Linked DNA regions of Hydrogenispora ethanolica. The protein of the gene in region 1 interacts with the protein of each later gene in a pairwise test. Links are inferred from orthologs where the notes say so. Each region holds a gene or a part of one and is shown on either strand. Other genes may lie near its edges.

What was found. The genes of interacting proteins can lie anywhere in the genome.
Region 2: the proteins of EDC14_RS23115 (region 1) and EDC14_RS04025 interact in binary tests that used the Escherichia coli proteins (3 or more experiments, as listed by UniProt). The link is inferred for Hydrogenispora ethanolica from one-to-one orthologs.

The regions. Positions count from the first base shown.
Region 1 is NZ_SLUN01000043.1:7,104-11,141, forward strand. Bases 99-3,056 are described here. They hold EDC14_RS23115 (penicillin-binding transpeptidase domain-containing protein), read left to right. Parts: upstream 99-488; coding sequence 489-2,624; downstream 2,625-3,056. Other genes in these bases: EDC14_RS23110 (hypothetical protein), read left to right, coding at 99-425; EDC14_RS23120 (UDP-N-acetylmuramoyl-L-alanyl-D-glutamate--2,6-diaminopimelate ligase), read left to right, coding at 2,807-3,056. Outside these bases: more of EDC14_RS23110, read left to right, coding at 1-98; more of EDC14_RS23120, read left to right, coding at 3,057-4,038. UniProt on the Escherichia coli protein: Essential cell division protein that catalyzes cross-linking of the peptidoglycan cell wall at the division septum. Required for localization of FtsN.
Region 2 is NZ_SLUN01000003.1:173,541-177,010, forward strand. The notes cover bases 541-3,470. They hold EDC14_RS04025 (transglycosylase domain-containing protein), read left to right. Parts: upstream 541-1,022; coding sequence 1,023-2,918; downstream 2,919-3,470. Other genes in these bases: EDC14_RS04030 (oligosaccharide flippase family protein), read right to left, coding at 2,809-3,470. In the rest of the region: EDC14_RS04020 (ATP-dependent DNA helicase), read right to left, coding at 1-335. UniProt on the Escherichia coli protein: Cell wall formation. Synthesis of cross-linked peptidoglycan from the lipid intermediates.

The DNA of each region.
Region 1 (4,038 bases):
CTGTTTCTCCAGACGCAGTACGGTCCCATAAAATTTTACGGAGAGAACGTCCGAATCGTCGGGTTTTCTTTAAAATCGGAGGAGTAGTGCTCTGTGTGCTGGTCCTTAACATCCTAATTCAAGCGGTCGTAATTCAGAAAACCTATGAGATTCGCGGCTGGGAAGCGAAAATTAGAGATGTGAATCGAGAAATGGTCGAAGTTCGAATGGATATGGCAAATCTTGAATCTCTGGATCGAATTAAGTCAATCGCTCAAAATGATTTGGGGATGAGAGAAGCTGGGTCTTCTGATTATCGTTGTATTGCAGTTGCTCATCCAAAATCCTCGAATACTATTGATAATCCCAGAAAAAGCGGGAGTCTTTTAGCAAAAGTCGCTTCCTGGGTCGGAGGGTTTGGAGCCACAATGGCGAAAACCCCCTGATAAGTGTCTCTTTCTCTCTGAATACTAAAAATGATATCAAAAAATTTCGGCGGAGGGAAAAAGTTGAGTCTGGAGGTAACTTCAAAAAAAAGACTCGCCGTATTACTTTTCATTGCGCTAATTTTGACGGGCTGTTTGGTATTACGGGTTATTTATTTACAGGTTTTCATGGCCGGTTGGTTGAAAAAATCCGCTGAAGCTCAGCGATTGCGCTCAGTCCCAGTTCAAGCTCGCCGCGGAACAATTTATGATCGGCTTGGTAACGAATTGGCAACCAGTGTGGATGCTGACAGTGTATATGCTGTTCCTGCTGAGATTGAAAATCCTTCCAAGACAGCTATGATCCTTTCGGAAATACTCGGACTAGACAAGCAAAAGATTCAGGGGCTCATCGCCAAACGAGCCTCTTTTGTTTGGGTCAAGCGGAAGGTCACTTTTACCGAAATTAAGCGGTTGCGAGAAGCTATAAAAGTTCATAAACTGCATGGCATTGAGATTAGCCAAAAAGCGCAGCGGTTTTATCCCCAGATGTATCTTGCGTCTCAAGTCTTGGGGATTGCCGGTATCGATAATCAGGGGCTTGAGGGACTTGAGAAATATTATGATTCATACCTCCAAGGAGTACCCGGTCGCGACCAGGCAGAATTCGATACTGCCGGACGGCATATTCCGCAAGGCGAGCGTCGTTATATTCCTCCTGTACCAGGTGATTCCATTTATCTAACTATCGACCAGAACATTCAATTTATCGCAGAAAGAGAGTTGGAAAAGGCCGTAAGCGATACGGGCTCCAAAAGAGGCATGGCGATAGCGGTCAATCCGCAAAATGGCGATGTTTTGGCCGTCGCTGTCCGGCCCAAATTCGATCCCAATCAATATGCGGATTATCCTGCTGAAAACCGCAGAAATCCGCTTTTTACGGATATGTACGAACCAGGTTCGACCTTTAAGATCTTCACCGCTGCGGCAACATTAGAAGAAGGAAAAGCAAATCTGGAATCCACCTTCTTCGATCCCGGTTTCATTATTGTGGATGATCGCAGATTGAAGTGTTGGAAAGCGGGCGGACACGGTAGTCAGACTTTCATTGAGGCATTAGAGAATTCTTGCAATCCAGTATTTGCCACCTTGGCATTGCGGCTCGGCAAAGAAACTTTTTATCAACACATCAAGGCTTTTGGCTTTGGAGATTTAACCGGAATCGATTTTCCCGGAGAATCAGCCGGGCGGCTGAAATCACTGGCGGAAGTAAAAAATGTTGAATTGGCGACGATTGGATTCGGGCAGGGAATTACGGTCACCCCGCTTCAGATGGTGATGGGGGTTTCAGCGATTGCAAACGGTGGATATCTTCTTAAACCTCATTTGGTTAAGGAGATCTACGCTCCCGATGGAAAATTGATTAAAAAAACCGATCGTGAAGTCGTTCGTCAAGCGATTTCTACGAAGACCGCCAAATTAATGGCCCGCTTGTTACAATCGGTGGTCACGAATGGTTCCGGGGCTAACGCTTATTTGGAAGGTTACCGGGTGGCGGGTAAAACGGGAACCGCTCAAAAAGTGGTAGCGGGTCAACGAGGTTATAGCCAAGTCATCGCTTCTTTCGTCGCTTTCGCTCCGGCTGAAAATCCCCAGATTTTAGTGATGGTCTTGTTAGATGAGCCGAATATTTCAATCCGTTATGGTTCAGTCATTGCTGCTCCAGTGGTTGGCAATATTCTACGGGATACCTTACGGTACTTGGGGGTTAAACCAAAATTCGACGAAGAATTGTTGCCGAAAGATAAGGTCCGGATCATTGAACCGGAAATTACCGTGCCAAACGTTTTGAATCTGTCGGTGGCAGAGGCGGTATCCCTTCTCAAAAAGAGTGGGATTGAGTATCGAATATCGGGTTCGGGAAATTCCATTTATGACCAAACGCCTAAGCCCGGAGTCGTAATCGGAAAAGGCTCAAAGGTATTGCTATATCTGGATCCCACGGGAAAATACAACCTTCAGAATGATAAGGTGGTTTTACCCAATCTACAAGGCCTGGATCAACCCAAAGCTGAAAAAGTAATTACCGAATTAGGATTGAAAATTGAGATAGTTGGCCGTGGGGTAGTGGTTAGTCAAAACCCGTTGCCCGGGACTGCGTTGCGGTTTGGAAGCACGGTTAGAATCACTTGTCAGACATCATCGAGCAAATCACCTTAATTTACCATTAAGCGGATAGAAATGAAGAGATCGGATAGACTACCAATGTTACAGTTTTTTATCATATCCATACAAAGCAGGATTGTATTCGCAATTAGCGAATACCTATCTGGATTTAGTTCTATCTCTTATCGGGGCTTTGGTTTTGATAGATGGAACTATTTTGCAGAGGGGGAAGTTCTGTGAATTTACGAGATTTGCTCATCAATATTCCGGTACAACAAAGTTCCGGTAATCTTCTTTTAAATATCTCAGGAATTGCTCAAGATTCCCGTTCGGTTAAACCGGGCGATCTTTTTTTATGCGTGAAAGGCGCCCGTTTTAATGGTCATCATTATTTGAAGCAAGCTGCTGAGGCTGGGGCAGTTGCTGCTATTGTGTCCGAATGGCCTACATGCGATTTTGGCTTGACTTTAGTTCTGGTTCCGGAGGTCACCAATCCGGTAATAAAAGAGATAGCCGGTGCTTTTTACGGTTATCCGGATCGCCGGCTCAAATTGATCGGAGTGGTAGGAACGAACGGTAAAACCACTTCCACGTATTTGATGAAGAGCATTTTGGAGGCTGCCGGTCACAAGGTCGGCCTGATCGGCACGATCGCTAACTTAGCCGGCGATCAATCCATCGAAACCGGAAATGGTTCTCATAATACCACTCCCGGTGTTTTAGAATTGCAGAAATTGTTTGCGGCAATGGCGGAAGCCGGTATTCAATATGTAGTCATGGAGGTCTCATCCCACTCCATTGCGCAGGATAGAGTATGGGGCCTTTCTTTTATTGGCGGGATTTTTACAAATATTACTCAGGATCATTTAGATTACCATAAGACCTTTGCTGAATATCTTAAAGTCAAGTCTCGTTTTTTTGTGGAGCTTCCCCAAACTGCCTGGGCGGTGTTGAATTTAGATGATCCGCATTCCAATGGAATGATCAGTCAAACTTCCGCTAGAGTATTGACCTATGGAATTGAGCACCCGGCTCAAATCAAAGCGGAAGACGTCAGTCTGGAACACACAGGGGTTTCTTACCATGTTTGTATGCCGGATGGGAAAATTAAATTAAACCTCCATCTCACCGGCTACTTTAATGTCTATAATAGCCTTGGCGTTTTTGGAGCAGGATTGGCTTTAGGTATCGAACCGGCCACCATAAAAATTGGCTTAGAAAAGGTAATGGGGGTACCGGGGCGTTTTCAAACAGTTCCTGGAGCCTCTTCTTTCGGGGTGATTGTTGACTACGCGCACACCCCCGATGGATTGGAGAATATTTTGGCAACTGCCCGTCGCTTAACTTCCCAACGGTTACTGCTGGTTTTCGGTTGCGGAGGAGACCGGGACCGTACCAAACGGCCGCTGATGGGGGAACTGGCGGCGAAAATGAGCGATTTCACCATTATTACTTCAGATAATCCGCG
Region 2 (3,470 bases), on another replicon or contig:
TTGATCTGCGCCAGATGCTGGGGAAACTCCGCCGGCTCCAGCGCATCCAAAGGGAGGTAGGTGGTTTTGACCTCTTCCACCAACAGCCGCTCCGTGCTCTCCAACAGCCCGTCGATGCGGCCGCGGATCCGCAAGCGAAAGGGATCGCGCTCATAAAGGAAATCGATAGGCACCTCGGCGCGGTAACCCGGCAAATGGCGGGTCGAAACCAAGTGATGGCCGGCGCTGCCTTCCTGGCCGCGGGTAGCCGGGGTAAACGCGGCGCCCAGATCCTTGGGGTGAAAGAGCCGGTTCAGCAGATCGGTGGCACCGATCGTGATTTGATGAATGGCCAATGGCTAAACCTCCGTTTGGTGAAGCTGGCAACCGTCTCCCTCCATGGAGGGAGACCGGTTGCCATTCGTCTTTTTGAGTTTTAAATGTGCTTCTCATTAAACTTAAATATCGATAGAAGCCTTTATCTTTCGAAACAGTACCCGCCTTCAAGGATGAAGGCGGACGCCGCATCTTTTCGCGGATGAAAAACTGCGGTTGTCAGCGGAAGCCTGCACTTAGTTGCCAGACAGAAGGCCAGGGATGGCGAAGACATTCAAGAACCGGGATGAATGAGGGAGGTCTGGAATCCGTAGGTTCCAGCGCCTTTTTGGTGACTTTTGGGGCGGACCAAAAGTCACCCGCCGCCGGAACCGTGGGCCAAAGGAACAAGCATCCAAAAGCTCTTTACATTCCAAATCAAAAATCTGATTTTGGGCTGTTTGTCAAACGTATCCTTTTATTATGGCTTCGACTTTTTTCTCTGTGAAAGTTGAGTAAGTTGAATTAATGAAAAGAGCGGGTCCTCATCCGGCCTTCGCGAATGATTTCATTCTAACACGCTTCCGCGAAAGGGCGCAAATTTTATTCTCATCCCCGGCCGGGCGGTCCGGGAACCGTCCCGAAAACGGAGAACGGACGGCCGCTTTCCATTCTTCCCCTGTATGTTTTGGCACAGCGGCAGATAAAGCTATGGAAGAGGTGGAAGCATGGTGCGTTCCCGGAGAAGAAAGCTGACCAGGCCCGGCAAACGGCGGCGTTTTTCCCGGCTCATCCTGGGACTCGTCCTGGGAGTCGGGTTTTTGTTGGTATTATTCATTTTTTTCAACCCCTTCGTTTGGCGGCTCAATCTCCGGGCGGAACTGGAAAAGAACAAATCCGCGTCGACCGTCTATGACCGGGACGGCGAGGTGGTGGCGGATCTCTATGCCCGGGCCCGGATCTGGGTGCCGATCCGGCAGGTGCCGGCCGCGCTTCAGCAAGCCTTTGTGGCCACGGAGGACGCGCGTTTTTATGAGCACAAGGGGATCGACATCCGGGGCATCCTGCGCGCGCTATACCAGGATGTCAAAGAACGGAGCAAGGTCCAGGGCGGGAGCACCATCACCCAGCAGCTGGTGAAGAATCTCTATTTCTCGCAGGAAAAGAGCTTTTTCCGCAAGGTCATGGAGATGTCCTATGCGATCCGCATCGAGCAGCAATACAGCAAGGCGCAGATCCTGGAGATGTATATGAACAGCATCTATCTGGGTCAAGGCTCCTGGGGGATCAACAGCGCGGCCCAAGTCTACTTCGGCAAACAGGTCCCGGATCTCACCGTGGCGGAAGCGGCGCTCATCGCCGGCCTGGCCAAAGGGCCCGAATACTATTCGCCGTTTCGCCATCCCCAGGCGGCGCTGGCGCGGCGCAACGTGGTCCTGCAACTGATGCGGCGCCACGGCTACCTGCCGGAAAAAATGGCGGCCGAGTTGAGCAAACGGCCGTTAGGCACTTTGAATAACCCCGGTTCAACCTATGTCGGCGCTTACTTCGTGGATTACGCCCTCGATCAGCTGCGCGCCAAGACGGGCTATACCGAGAGTGATCTACGGTCGGGCGGATTCCGGATCTATACTACGATGGACCGGAGGATCCAGAAAGCGGCCGAGGGAGCGCTCCAATACTTACCGGCCCAGGGGCCGGACCGTTGGGGAGTCGTCCAACCGCAAGGCGCAATCGTCGCCATGGATCCCAAAAACGGGGAGATTCTGGCCCTGGTCGGCGGGAGGCGCTATTCCGCGGCCGAACCGAACCGGGCCTACCAGATACACCGCCAACCGGGTTCGGCCATCAAACCGTTTGTGTTCACGGCCGCGTTGGATGCCGGTTATACCCCGGATACGCCGGTGGTCGACCAGCCGCTGGCCATCGACGTCCATGGCCGGCTCTGGGAACCCCAGAATTACGATAACCAGTATCGCGGCACGATCAGTCTCCGGACCGCCTTGGAAGAGTCGGTCAATACGGTTGCGGTCCAGCTGGTGCAGGCCCTGGGACCCGCCAATGTTTTCGAATTGACCCGCAGGATGGGTTTGGTCAGCCTGGTGGGAGAGGGGGAGAAGAATGACCGCAGTCTGGCGCCCTTGGCCCTGGGCGGTCTGACCAAAGGCGTCACCTTGTTGGAATTGACCGGGGCGTACAGCTCCTTTGCCAACCAGGGCACCCGTTCCGAGCCGTTCGGTATGTTGAGGGTGTACAGCCGGGACGGGAAACTGATTTACCGGGGCCAGCTCCGTCAGGAGCGGGTGATTTCCGCCCGGACCGCCGAGACCCTGACCGCGATGATGGAAGGAGTCATCGCGCGGGGCACCGGGATCCGGGCCAAGATCGGGGTGAAAGCGGCGGGCAAGACCGGAACCTCCAATTGGAATACCAACGGCTGGTTCGTGGGGTATACCCCCGAAATCCTGGCCGGGGTGTGGATCGGCAATGATCAGGAGAGCAAGCCGCTGGAAGTCAAGGGTGTTGCCTTAGGAAGCGGAAAGGCCTCAGAGATCTGGGGCAGATTTTTGGGACAGGTTCTGGCCAGGAGCGTCGCAGCTCCGCCAGGCTCGCCAACGCCATAAAGATCTGGGCGATATTAAACGCCCAGGCCGATCCGTTAATCCCCAACAAGGGAGTCAGGAACACCAACAGGCCGGTCTTTAACCCGGTGGACCACAGACTGAGGCTGAGAACCTTATCGGTTTTGCCGATCGACGCCAAAATGGCGATATTCAGGATGGCGACTCCGGTGAAAGGCAATCCGATAACGGTGAGGCGGATCAGGTATACGGGAGAGAGGTCGTCATAGAGGAGCCGGGACAGCCAGGGGGCGCCCGTGAGGATCAGCATGAAGCCGGCCAGACAGATCGCCAGGGAAGCGCCGTAGAACAGCAAAATTTTGCGGTGGATCTTGCGCAGCCGGTTGGTCTTGGCATCCGAGCTGATTTGCGGGGAGAGCACGGTAGCCAGCGGCCCGATGAAGATCAGCGGGAAGTAAGCCACCGGTTCGGCCATCCCGGTCAGCTTCCCGAAGAGTCCGGTACTGTCAAAGACAGAATAGCCGGCTTGGATCAGAAAATAGGGAATGATCACGCCTTCGCTGGCCAGACTGATCGAGGTCACGATCTGATTGA